2 regions of the Kribbella lupini genome follow, and region 1 is predicted to be linked to the other one. Evidence: riboswitches for the same ligand, from Rfam matches in the RefSeq annotation. Region 1 holds a riboswitch; the other holds the start of a gene.
What was found. A riboswitch is a leader RNA that binds a small molecule or an ion and turns the genes downstream of it on or off. The one in region 1 is predicted to bind S-adenosylmethionine.
Positions count from the first base shown of each region.

Region 2: linked by a shared signal. The riboswitch ahead of thrC (threonine synthase) and the one ahead of ABD235_RS04595 (aminotransferase class V-fold PLP-dependent enzyme) in region 1 are both predicted to bind S-adenosylmethionine.

Region 1 covers NZ_BAAANC010000001.1:1,011,502-1,017,518, reverse strand. The annotation lists gene ABD235_RS04615 (hypothetical protein) at 131-1,297, shown strand; gene ABD235_RS04610 (DUF4184 family protein) at 1,298-2,068, opposite strand; gene ABD235_RS04605 (DinB family protein) at 2,225-2,740, opposite strand; gene ABD235_RS04600 (hypothetical protein) at 2,766-3,482, opposite strand; SAM riboswitch class IV at 3,618-3,731, shown strand; gene ABD235_RS04595 (aminotransferase class V-fold PLP-dependent enzyme) at 3,747-5,114, shown strand; gene ABD235_RS04590 (prolyl oligopeptidase family serine peptidase) at 5,189-6,017, opposite strand, start outside.
Region 2 covers NZ_BAAANC010000002.1:905,702-911,718, forward strand. The annotation lists gene ABD235_RS17525 (GlxA family transcriptional regulator) at 1-82, shown strand, start outside; gene ABD235_RS17530 (GNAT family N-acetyltransferase) at 115-546, shown strand; gene ABD235_RS17535 (ubiquitin-like small modifier protein 1) at 596-874, opposite strand; gene thrC (threonine synthase) at 871-2,136, opposite strand; SAM riboswitch class I at 2,148-2,288, opposite strand; gene ABD235_RS17545 (helix-turn-helix domain-containing protein) at 2,393-3,355, opposite strand; gene ABD235_RS17550 (cation:proton antiporter) at 3,511-4,752, opposite strand; gene ABD235_RS17555 (DNA-3-methyladenine glycosylase family protein) at 4,819-5,781, opposite strand; gene ABD235_RS17560 (hypothetical protein) at 5,831-6,017, shown strand, end outside.

The sequences.
Region 1 (6,017 bases):
AGGTGGCGAGCGGAGGATGCCGGCTGCGCGATCGGCAGGCCGCGCGGCGTGGTTGGGGCGAGGTCGGGGTGCCGGCGAGTGGCGGGCGGGATCGCGGCGCTGGGGTCGAGGCGAAGGTGGGCGTAGCTAGGTGGAGAACGTGCGAGTCCGGCTGATCGTGCTGGTGGCTGGGCTGACGGTGGCGGCGGTGATTGCCGGGGCTACGTTGGCGGTTCGGCGGGTTCCGCAGGACAGCGTCAGTGCTGCGGGGCCGCTGAGTGGAGCGCCTACGACTACGCCGAGCAACACGCTGCAGACGACACCGCCGACGTCGACAACAACCAGTCCGGCGGCGACTCCTAGCGGTGTTCCGAGCGAGGTGAAGGTCGAGCTTGGCTCGCTTCCGCTGGGGCAGCTGCCGCAGATGGCGTTCATGGTTGACCGGGTGGTTCGAGGTGGGACCGGGCCGAATCTCACGGTGCCTGGTAAGCAGCCGATCGAGCAGGTTGTGCGTTTCGGCGGCGGTGTGCTCGCGGTGCTTCGGACCGGCGAGGTGTCGACCGAGCTGCGGCGGGTCGAGCCGTACGCGGAGGCGTTCAGCGCCGGTCGGGTGCCGGGGGTGAGCAGCCTGGTGTCGTCGGCTGAGGAGGACCTTGCGGCGTACGCCGTGGACGGGCAGAGCGCGATCTACTGGCTCGATTCGCGGGACAGCGAGCTGGTCCAGCGGTCGTTGAAGCGGGCCGAGTACGGGCGTACTCAGGTGCTGGCCGTGCGCGGCGATCTCGTCTACTTCAGTGCCGAGGGCAAGGGCTACCCGGCGCCGGAGACGTACTACCGGTGGGACTCCAAGTCCGGGAAGGTGACGGCGGTGAAGACCGTTCACGGGTTCGAAGGTCTGAACACGGCCGGCACCGCGGCGGCCGACTTCGTCAGCGGCGCGGCGCAGACGTTCTGCAGCGCGGTCACCGAACTCGAGACCGGCAAGCGCAGGTTCCGGACGTGTAAGTACTCGCTGGACGGGTTCACACCGGACGACCGGACCGTGGTGGCGAGCGAGGACTTCCGTGGCAGCGGGGCGGAGGCGTTCACTGCCGCGCTGGACGCGGACACCGGGCAGGTACGGCGGCAGTGGGTCGGCGTCCAGTTCGTGATGGCCGTGGCGGAGGACGACGACCACTTGCTGATGGTCGTGGACACCGGCGAGAACACCCCGGTCGGCATCATCCGGTGCAGTATCGGCAGCGGGACCTGCGAGGTGGCACTGACACCGGACCGCTACGGCCGGAACAACGTGCAGCTGCTCGGCGCCCGGACCTGATCAGGTACGCCGCAGCCGGAACGCCTGCCAGGCCAGCACATAGACGGCCAGCGCCGCGACAGCGCCGGACGCCAGGCCGGTGAGTGCGAACCGTACGACGGCCTCGCCGACCAGTTCGTCGGTGGAGTCGGCGGCAGCACGACGTACGGCGACAACGGCGAAGGCCAGCGCAAGCAGGCAGGCGGCCGCCAGTACGCCGTACCGGACTGCAGGCGCGAGCCCATCGCCCACTGGCCGGGCGGTGGTGCGCCGCCACCAGAAGACCAGGTAGACGGCGATGGCCAGTACGCCGCCGACGCTGCTGACGTACTGGAGGACGCGGTTGACGTCCCACGTCGGGGTGATGGCCGTGCTGAGGAACGACCAGTGCTGGACGAAGTAGCCGTCGCCGTGGGTGAAGGAGTCCCACAGGACGTGGGTCAGGCCGCCGATGAACACGGAGATGACCACCCACAGGAAGCCAGGGCGCTCAGCGGCCGGAAGGCGGCCCGCGAGAGCCGGCGGCGCCAGGGCGATCAGGGGGCGCTTCAACAGAAGGTGGAAGATCAGCAGGGCCACCAGCGCCAGGAGCGGGTCCAGCCAGAACGCCGAGCTGAACTCGTGGGTGAGGGTCAGCGTGAAGTTCCCGTGGATGTAGCGGGTCGCGAACGTGTAGAGCGGGCCGATGTACAGCAGGTCGGGCGCGAGCGCGCCGGCGACCAGCGCCGAGGCCACGAAGGGACGCCGCAGCAGCGGGAGGACGGCGGCCGGGTGGGCCAGCGGGAAGGGCACGGCCGCAGCGTAGGCGGTTAGGGGCTCAAAGCAACCGATCGGGCCGGGGAGACAGCTGCGGCCGGACCGACCGGGCCCGGCAGACAGCTGCGGCCGGACCGGCCAGGAGGCGCAGATATCGGCGAGGGCAACCCGGCAGATCAGCAGCCCAGCCACTCAGGCCCCGGTCACCCCGTCCAGCTGCTCCCTCAGCAGGTCCGCGTGCCCGCAGTGCCGGGCGTACTCCCCGATCAGGTGGATGTAGATCATCCGCAGCGTCGACTCCTCCCCCGAGAACGTGAACCGCTCGTCCAGCGACCGCCCGGCGGCCGCCTCGTCGGACAGCTTCCACTCCTCGATCAGCGCCTCGTACGACTCCTGCGCGTCGGCCGCGTCGATCAGCTCGAAGTCCGCGTCCTTGCCCAGCGCCGGATCGAAGACCGGCGCAGCCGGTACGTCGGCGAAGTGGATCCGGAACCAGATCCGCTCCACCTTCCGCGCATGCCGGATCAGGCCCAGCAGCGACAGCGTCGACGGCGGCGCACTCCGCTGGGCGAGCTGCTCAGCACTCAGCCCCGCGCACTTGACGAGCAGGGTGTGACGGTAGAAGTCGAGGTACCCGGCGAGCAGCTCGCGCTCGGGAGCCACGAGCGATCCGGTCGGCCGGTCGACGGCAGGGGCGATCCAAGTCATCCGCGCATCCTCCATCACCAACCGGTCAGTCCGCATTCAGATATCGAAGCCCCTGCTTCAAGTACGTCCTCGGATTCGTGTCGAGCAACCCAGCCCAGTCCGGCTCCGTCTCGCCACGTAGCCACGCGTACCGCGCCAGCGCGTACCCGAACATCGCCTCGGTCAGATAGCCGAGCCGACTGGTCCGCCACCCCGTGGTCGACCGGCTGTACTCGAATGCGGCGTTCGCACTGAACACACCAAACCCGAAGAAGACCGTGAACAGATCGGTCATCGGTTCGTCATCGCGCCGGTCCGGGTCGCGGCGCTCCTCGCCCAGCAACCGCTCGTGCCCCAGCTCGTGCGCGATCGTCGCGACCAGCGCCACCGGCTGCCGCGCCTTCGCCATTTCGACCGTGATCACCGACACACCGTCCCGCCGCCGCCAGTGCGCCGCTGCACCACGCGACCGCATCTCCACCGGCAGCCCGTCGATCAGCTCGTCCATCGCGTCGTCCGGCTCGAGCTCCAGCACCACCCGCTCCACCGGTACGCCGACCAGCCCCGCGACGGTTGCGAAGACGGCGCGCACGTCCGCCTCGGACCCGGCGTACCCAGGCGGGAAGAACGACGCCCCAGGCAGCACCACCGGACGCATCAGCACGTCGGACCCGAACGAGCTCACGAGCCAGTCGAGCGACTCCTCGATCCACGCCTGCTCTTCGGGCCGGACCGGGCACTTCGGCCGTCCCCACCACGCCATCGTCACCACCCCCATCACCGACTCAGATGCAACCGCCGCTCCGGAAGGTTCCCAATCTCAGAATGTGGCACAGAATCTCAGGGGACGAGATAGCTGCTAGCGCATCCACCGCAGCATTGCCTATCGTCTTCGGCAGGTCATGAGAGCCAGCGACAAGCCCCGGCTAGCTGGACGGCAACCCTCCACCGCGGTGGGGTGCCCCGGGTGAGGACCAGGCCGTGCGGACACCCCGTTCGGCAAGTGCGGACTTCCGGGAGCAGCAGCATGTCGATCCTCTCCATTCTCGAGCCGGCCAACGCCACCACGGCGACGCGCCAGGCCGTCACCCGGCTCACCACCGGCAGCATCCCCGCCACCGTCGGCGCCGACCTCCTGGTCCCGCTGGCCGACGGCCGGGTCACCGACTACGCCAACTTCGACCACGGCGCCAGCGCGCCGTGTCTGGAGTCGGTACGCCGAGCCGTCGAGGCCGCGCTGCCGTCGTACGCGTCGGTGCACCGCGGCAACGGCTACGCCTCCCGGATCACCACCCAGTGGTACGAGCGGGCCCGCGCCGAGGTGCACTCGTTCGTCGGTGCCCGCGAGGACGACCAGGTGATCTTCACCCGGCAGACCACCGACGCGCTCAACCTGCTCGCCAAGGCACTACCCGCCGCCGCGACCGTGATCGTGTTCGAGTCCGAGCACCACGCGGCCCTCCTCCCCTGGCCGGCCGAGCGGACCGTCCGGCTCCCTGCTCCGTCCACCAGCACTGGTGCGGTCACCGCCGTCGCCGACGCACTGCGCCAAGCACCTGAGGGCCCGCGGCTGGTCGTCGTGACCGGCGCGAGCAACGTGACCGGTGAGATCTTCCCGCTCGCCGAGCTGGCCGCTGTCGCCCGTGCGCACGGCGCCCGGATCTGCCTGGACGCCGCGCAGCTCGCCCCGCACCGCGAGGTCGACATCACCGAGCTGGACGTCGACTGGGTCGCCCTGTCCGGCCACAAGCTCTACGCCCCGTACGGCGCCGGCGCGCTGATCGGCCGGGCCGACTGGCTCAACGCGGCCGAGCCCTACCTGTACGGCGGCGGCGCCACCGCCTCCGTCACCGCCGATGCCACGGTCTGGAACGAAGGCCCGTCCCGGCACGAGGGCGGCTCCCCCAACGTCATCGGCGCGATCGCCCTGGCCGCTGCCTGCGCCGCGATCAGCCAGCACCGCGAGGCGATCGAGCAGCACGAGCGCAGCCTGCTCGCCCGGCTGCGGACCGGTCTGGCGCAGATCGACGGCGTCACGACGTACGACATCTTCGGTGCGGACGCCGACCGCGTCGGCACGGTGTGCTTCACCGTCGCCGGAATCAGCTCGACCCTGACGAGTGCGGCCCTCTCGGCCGAGTACGGCATCGGCGTCCGCGACGGCAAGTTCTGCGCGCACCCGCTGGTCGGCCACCTGCTGCAGGACTCCCCCGAGCACGGTACGGCGGTCCGCGCGAGCCTCGGCCTCGGCACGACCCGGGAGCACATCGACCGCCTGGTCGCCGCGGTCCGCACGCTGGCGACCAAGGGCCTCAGCCGGCACTACGAGGAGTCCGCGCACGGCTGCCAGCCGGCCGACGACCCGCGCGACCTCGAGGCCCCGCAGATCTGGTGAACCTCCACCAACTGACCAACCGCCCACGGAGGCCGCCCCACCGCTCGGGGAGGCCGGGCACTCCAAGTCCAGTGCTACAGCTCCGGTGAAAGACCTGTGTGGTGAGCGGCGAACGCCAGCAGGTCGGCCCACTCCGAGGCGACCATGGCCGCGGGCTTCCCGAATCCGTGGCCGGTGTCGACCTCGACCCTGGTCAGCACCGGAGCGTCCCCCGCCTGCGCGTGCTGCAGCGCGGCGATGAACTTGTGGCTGTGCAGCGGCACCACCCGGTCGTCGTGGTCACCGGTGACCACGAGTGTGGCCGGGTACGCCGTACCGTCGTGCAGGTTGTGCAGGGGTGAGTAGGCCAGCAGGTCCTCGAACTGGGCCGGGTCGTCGGGCAGACCGTAGTCCGACGCCCAGCCCGCTCCCACGGTGAACAGGTGGAACCGCAGCATGTCCAGTACGCCGACGCCCGGCAGTGCGACGGCGAAGAGGTCCGGCCGCTGGGCCATCACCGCTCCGACCAGCAGACCGCCGTTGCTGCGACCGTGCATCGCCAGCTGCGCTGGTGTGGTCACTCCCCGAGCGACCAGGTCCTCGGCGACCGCGATGAAGTCGTCGAACACGTTCTGCTTGTTCGCCAGCCGCCCGGCGTCGTGCCACTCGCTGCCGAACTCGCCACCGCCCCGCAGGTTGGTGACCACCAGCACTCCCCCAGCTGCCAGCCAGGCTGCCCAGCCCGGCCGGTAGTCGGGGAACACCGGGATCCGGAAGCCGCCGTACCCCCACTGCAGCGTGGGCCGCGGTGTGTCCAGCGTCAGGTCGCTGCGGCTGATCACGTAGTAAGGCACTGATCGGCCCGGCTCGACCCGCCGCTCCACCACTACGGAAGGCGGTGTGTACGACGCACCAGCCGGGACC
Region 2 (6,017 bases), on a different contig from region 1:
CGCGATCAACCTGCGCCAGCACTTCGGCCGGCGAGTGCACATCTCTCCGCTGGCCTACCGCCGGGCCTTTCAACCGCGCTGAAAAGCGGACCCGCCGCGTGGTTGGATCGACTCATGTTCCGAGCGGCCGGACGCGGTGACTTCGAGGCGATCAGCAGGCTCTACCACCAGCTGCACCCTGGCGAGCCGGTGCTCACCGACCGCGCGGACTTCGACCGGATCGTCGCGTCGGAGTTCTTCCGGTTGTGCGTGCTGGAGGTCGACGGGGAGGTGGTCGCCACGACGTACCTGAACCTCGTCCCGAACCTCACCCGCGGCAGCAGGCCGTACGGCGTCGTCGAGAACGTGGTCGTCGACGAGAGCCGCCGCGGGACCGGGCTGGGCAAGCAGCTGATGGCGGCGACGCTGCAGGCGGCCTGGGACGCCGGTTGCTACAAGGTGATGCTGATGACCGGGTCGAAGCGCGAGTCCACGCACGCGTTCTACCGGGCCTGCGGGTTCTCGCCCGACGCGAAGCAGGCCTACCTCGCGCGGCCGCCGGGCTAGAAACGACGAAACACCCCTCGGGGAGGGGTGTTTCGTCGACACAAGAAGGTCAGCAGCCGCCCGCGACCGCCGGGATGATCGAGACCTGACCGCCGTCCTTGATGCTGGTCTGCAGCCCCTCGGCGAACCGGACGTCGTCGTTGTCGACGTACACGTTGACGAAGCGGCGCAGCTCGCCCGACTCGTCCAGCACCCGGCTCTTGATCCCGGGGTACGAGGTGTCGAGCGACTCCAGCACCTCGCTCAGGGTCGAACCTTCGACGGAGACCTCGGACGCGCCCTGGGTGTAGGGCCGCAGGATGGTCGGGACGCGGACACTGACGCTCACTGCAGACCTGCCTTCACGAAGGCGTCGTACGACGCGGGGATGGTCACCTTCGGGCCGACCCGGTCGGCCACCGCGTCGAGCGTCTTGAGCCCGTCGCCGGAGTTGATGATCACCGTCTCGGCCTCGGGGTCGAGCTGGCCGGTGGCGATCAGCTTCTTCAGCGTCGCGACCGTCACCCCGCCCGCGGTCTCGGTGAAGATGCCCTCGGTGCGGGCCAGCAGCTGGATGCCCTCGACGACCTCTTCGTCGCTGACGTCCTCGATCACGCCGCCGGTACGCCGGGCGACGTCGAGCACGTACGGCCCGTCGGCCGGGTTGCCGATCGCCAGCGACTTCGCGATGGTGTCCGGCTTGACCGGCTTGACCACGTCGTGGCCGTCGCGGAAGGCCTGCGCCACCGGCGAGCAGCCGGTCGCCTGCGCGCCGTAGATCTTGTAGTCGGTGGCGTCGACCAGGCCCAGCTTGCCGAGCTCGGTGAAGCCCTTGTCGATCTTGGTCAGCTGCGAACCGGACGCGACCGGGATCACGACCTGCTGCGGGATCCGCCAGCCGAGCTGCTCGGCGATCTCGAAGGCCAGCGTCTTGCTGCCCTCGGAGTAGTACGGCCGGACGTTCACGTTGACGAAGGCCCAGCCCTCCTCCTCACCGGCGATCTCGGAGGCGAGCTTGTTCACGTCGTCGTAGTTGCCCTCGACGGCGACCAGCGTGCCGCCGTACACGGCGGTGGTGATGATCTTGGGGCGCTCGAGGTCCTTCGGGATGAAGACGACCGAGCGGATGCCGGCCCGGGCGGCGGCCGCGGCGACGGCGTTGGCCAGGTTGCCGGTGGAGGGGCAGGCGAAGACCTTCATGCCCAGCTCGCGGGTGGCGCTCAGGGCACTCGCGACCACCCGGTCCTTGAAGGAGTGCGTGGGGTTGCCCGAGTCGTCCTTCACCCAGAGCTTGCGCAGCCCGAGCTCGCGGGCCAGGTTGCCGGCGTCGATCAGCCGGGTGTAGCCCGGCTCGGTGTTCGGGTAGCTGGCCACGTCGACGGGGACGGGCAGCAGCGGCTGGTAGCGCCAGATGTTCTTGGGGCCGGCCTCGATCTGTTCGCGGGTGATGGTCGGGAACTCGTACCCGACCTCCAGCGGACCGAAGCACTCCATACACGCGTAGAACGGGCCGAGCTCGGACTTCGCCCCGCAGGCCCGGCAGCTCAGGTGCGTACCGTTGCCGAAGGCCCCTTCACGGATCGTGTGCGGGGTGGTGGCGGTCTGGCTCATGGAGAGGTTCCTCCTCATCTTCCCCGGGCGCCGGATCTCGGCGTGGGACGGATTTGGCACCGGTCCGCCGCGAGCACCCCAGGACGGGGCCTCCACGGGGAGGGTTGCCGGGACTTCAACGGGCCGTTTCCCTCAGTCCCTCTGGATGAGCAGGTTCGAGGTTACCCAATCGGGTCCATATTGTGTCCTGTGATCCCACCATCCGAGACGACAGGTCTCAGCCACGGACGACGCTCCGGGCCCGGGTTGCGAGCGCTCACCCCCGGCGTGCGCGGAACGCCCTGCGGTACGCCGAGGGCGACGTCCGCACGCTCTTGGCGAAGTGGTGCCTAAACGTCACCGGCGTGGCGAACCCGGCTGCCAGCGCGATCTCCTCGACCGGCGCGTCCCCCGTCTCCAGCATCGCGAGCGCCGCCTGGATCCGCTGGGCGATCAGCCACTTGGCGGGCGTCGTACCGGTCTCTCGGGTGAAGTGCCGCAGGTAGGTTCGCGGCGACAGCCCGGCTTCGCGCGCCAGATCCGGTACGCCGATCGGCTCGGCCAGGTGCTCGAGCGCCCAGCCGAGGCTGCGCGCGACCGGCGCGTCCACCGGGTCGGGCGGCATCGGGGACTCGATGTACTGCGCCTGGCCGCCGGAGCGGTAGGGCTGGATCACCATGCGCCGGGCGACCGCGTTCGCGACCGCGGCGCCGAGGTCCTTGCGGACCAGGTGCAGCGCGAGGTCGAGGCCGGCCGCGCAGCCGGCGCTGGTCAGGACGTCGCCTTCGTCGGTATAGAGCGGCTCGGGGTCGACGTGGATCGCGGGATAGCGCTCGCGCAACTGGTCGGCGTACCGCCAGTGCGTGGTCGCGCGCCGGCCGTCGAGCAGTCCGGCGGCGGCCAGGGCGAACGCGCCGGAGCAGATCGAGACGATCCGGGCGCCACGGGCGTGCGCGTGCTGGAGGGCCTCGATGAGCTGCGCGGACGTGGCGGCCTTCGGATCGGCGACGCTCGGCACGACGACCGTGTCAGCGGCCGCGAACTCCTCCAGCCCGTACGGCGTACTGAGCGTGGCCCCGCCGATCACCCGGATCGGGTCCGGTGTCTCGGTGCAGACCTTCAGCTCGTACCAGGGCTGGTCGATGTCGGGCCAGACCAGCCCGAACACCTCGATCACGATGCCGGCCTCGAAGGCGGTCATGCCGTCGTAGGCGAGCACGGAGACGGTGCGTTGCGGCATGTCAAAATCTTAGCGGTCAGGGTCCTTTACGCCACTTCTGCGGCGGCAGTCTGGCTCAGAGGATGGAGACATGTTCGAGAAGCTGAAGGACTTTCTCGCCGGGATCCACGCCGCTTCCGCCGTACGGCACGGGGTGGAACCGCCTGCGCGGGCGGTCAGGACTCGCGGCGGCGTTCGAGCATGCGCATCAGCGGGGTCGCCGCGACGCCGTGCACGACGACGCTGAGCACGACGGTGAACCCGATCGTCGCCCACAGCCAGGGCAGGTCGTCGGCGAAGTCCGACCCGGCGTACGCGAGGTAGAAGATCGAGCCGACACCCCGTACGCCGAACGCCGCGGTCACCCAGCGCTCGGACCGGCGCATCTCCGTGCGCTGCAGGCTGAGCCAGGCGGTCAGCGGCCGGAGCACCAGGATCAGGCCGACCCCGAGCACGACGCCCTTCAGGTCCAGCGGTGCGAGCAGGCCGCCGGTGACCGCGACGCCGAGCAGGAGCAGGACGCCCCAGGTCAGGATGTGCTCGACCTGCTCCACGAAGCTGTGCAGCTCCTCGTGGAAGTCGTGCGCCCGCTCGGCCGACCGGAGAGCGATGGCGGCCACGAAGACGGCCAGGAAGCCGTAGCCGTGCAGCACCTCGGCGAGGCCGTACACGCCCAGCGTCATCGCTAGCGCCAGCACCGGCTCGCGCGAGTCGGCCAGCCGGAAGCTCGGCACCGGCGCCGAGAACGCCATCCGTCCGAGCAACCGCCCGGCCACGGCGCCCACCACGATCCCGATCACGGACTTGCCGATCAGCTCCCACGCGATCCACTCCAGGGCCCAGTCGCCGAGCGCACCCTTGGTCGCGGCGAATACCGCCAGGTAGACCAGCGGGAACGCCAGCCCGTCGTTCAGCCCGGCCTCCGACGTCAGCGCGAACCGGACCTCGTCGTCCTCCTCCGGTTCGGCGCCTTCACCCGTCGTCGGCCCCTGGACCTGGACATCCGAGGCCAGCACCGGGTCGGTCGGCGCGAGCACGGCGCCGACCAGCAGGGCCAGCGCCGGGGCCAGCCCGAGCAGCCAGCCGAGGCCGGCCATGGCCGCGACGCAGGCCGGCATCGCGACGAACAGCAGCCGCCACGTGACCGCCCAGCGCCGCCAGCCGATCGGGCGGTCGATCGCGAGACCGACGCCCATCAACGCGATCAGGACCGTCAGCTCGGCCAGGTGCTCGGTGAGCTTCGGCTCGGCCAGCGGACTGACCTTGCCGCGCTCCACCACGAAGCCGAGCAGCATCCCGGCCCCGAGGAACGCGATCGGCGCGGACACGGCGTACCGCTTGAGCAACCGGGGCAGCACGGCCCCGAGCAGGAGGGCCACGCCTGCCACCAGGTACAGCCCGTCCCCGTCGATTCGCATGATGGGAACCTAGTGCCCACCCCTCACGCCGAGATCCGTTCCGCGCCGGGTGACGCGCACCACCGTTCAGCGCAGGCGGTGGGTCGCGCCGGGGGTGTGGGTGGGTAGCGACTTGCGCGGGCCGTAGCGGGGGTGGCCGATGCCGGCCAGCTGCAGGAGGGCCTGGACCCGGTAGCGGTGGCCTCGGTAGGGCTCGATCAGCTCGGCGGTGCCGTCGTCGTCCAGCTCTTCGCCGGTGAGGGCGTACGAGACGTTGCGGGAGACGTGGTAGTCGGCGAACGAGAAGGCGTCGGCGTCGCCGTGGGCGCGCTGGCGAACCTCGGCGGCGGTCCAGACGCCGACGCCGGGGAGAGACCGAAGACGGCGTTCGATCTCGGCCGAGTCGGTGAGCTCCAAGGTCCGTTCGAGGGCGCGAGCGCGGGTGGCGGCGGTGATGACCACGCGGGAGCGGCGGCCTTCGACGCCGGCGCGGAGCCACTGCCAGGACGGAATCAGGCGCCACTCCTCTGGCGAGGGCGGGACCATCATCACGCGTCCGTCAGGGGCGGCCGGGCCGGGCGCCGGTTCGCCGTACTCGCGGAGCAGGAGACGCCAGGCACGGAAGGCTTCCTTGCCGGTGACGACCTGCTCGATGCCCGCCGCGGCCATCGCCTCGAAGACGGCCCGCGTCCGCGGTACGCGGAAGTGCGGGAACCTCCGCGCCGCGTCCACCAACGGCCGGTGCTCGGCCAGCGGCGTGAACCCGTCCCACGAGTCCGCCTCCCCCAGCAGCTCCGGTACGCCGTCCAGCGCCCACGAAGTGCCGGGGCCCCAAGCCTCGGCCTCGACCTCGGCCATCGCGGTGTACGGCGTCAGCCGCAGCAGCACCGGCCCGTCAGGAGTCCGCGTCGCCCGCCAGACGGTCCGCCGTCCGGGGTCCACGACATACGCCGGATCCCCCGGCCCCTTCCGCAACCCACCGATCACCTGGTGCGGATCCACCGGACGCCCGGGCCGCCAGCGTCGTACCACCGAACTCACGGCACCCATCCTGACGCATCCCGCCGACAAACCCCCGCCGAGCGGGCAATACTGGATCATGACCGCCGCGCAGAAGCTCAAGCTGGTGGTGAACTACGTCAACCTGTCGACCCTGGCCGGCTTCCTGATCGCCCTGATCGGACGCGCGAAGCTCAGCCGCGGCCCGCGCGGCCTGTACTACGCCAACGGCTACCGGCTCGGTTTCCCGGTCGCCGGCGCGTTCACCGTCGGCAACGTCCTCCTCA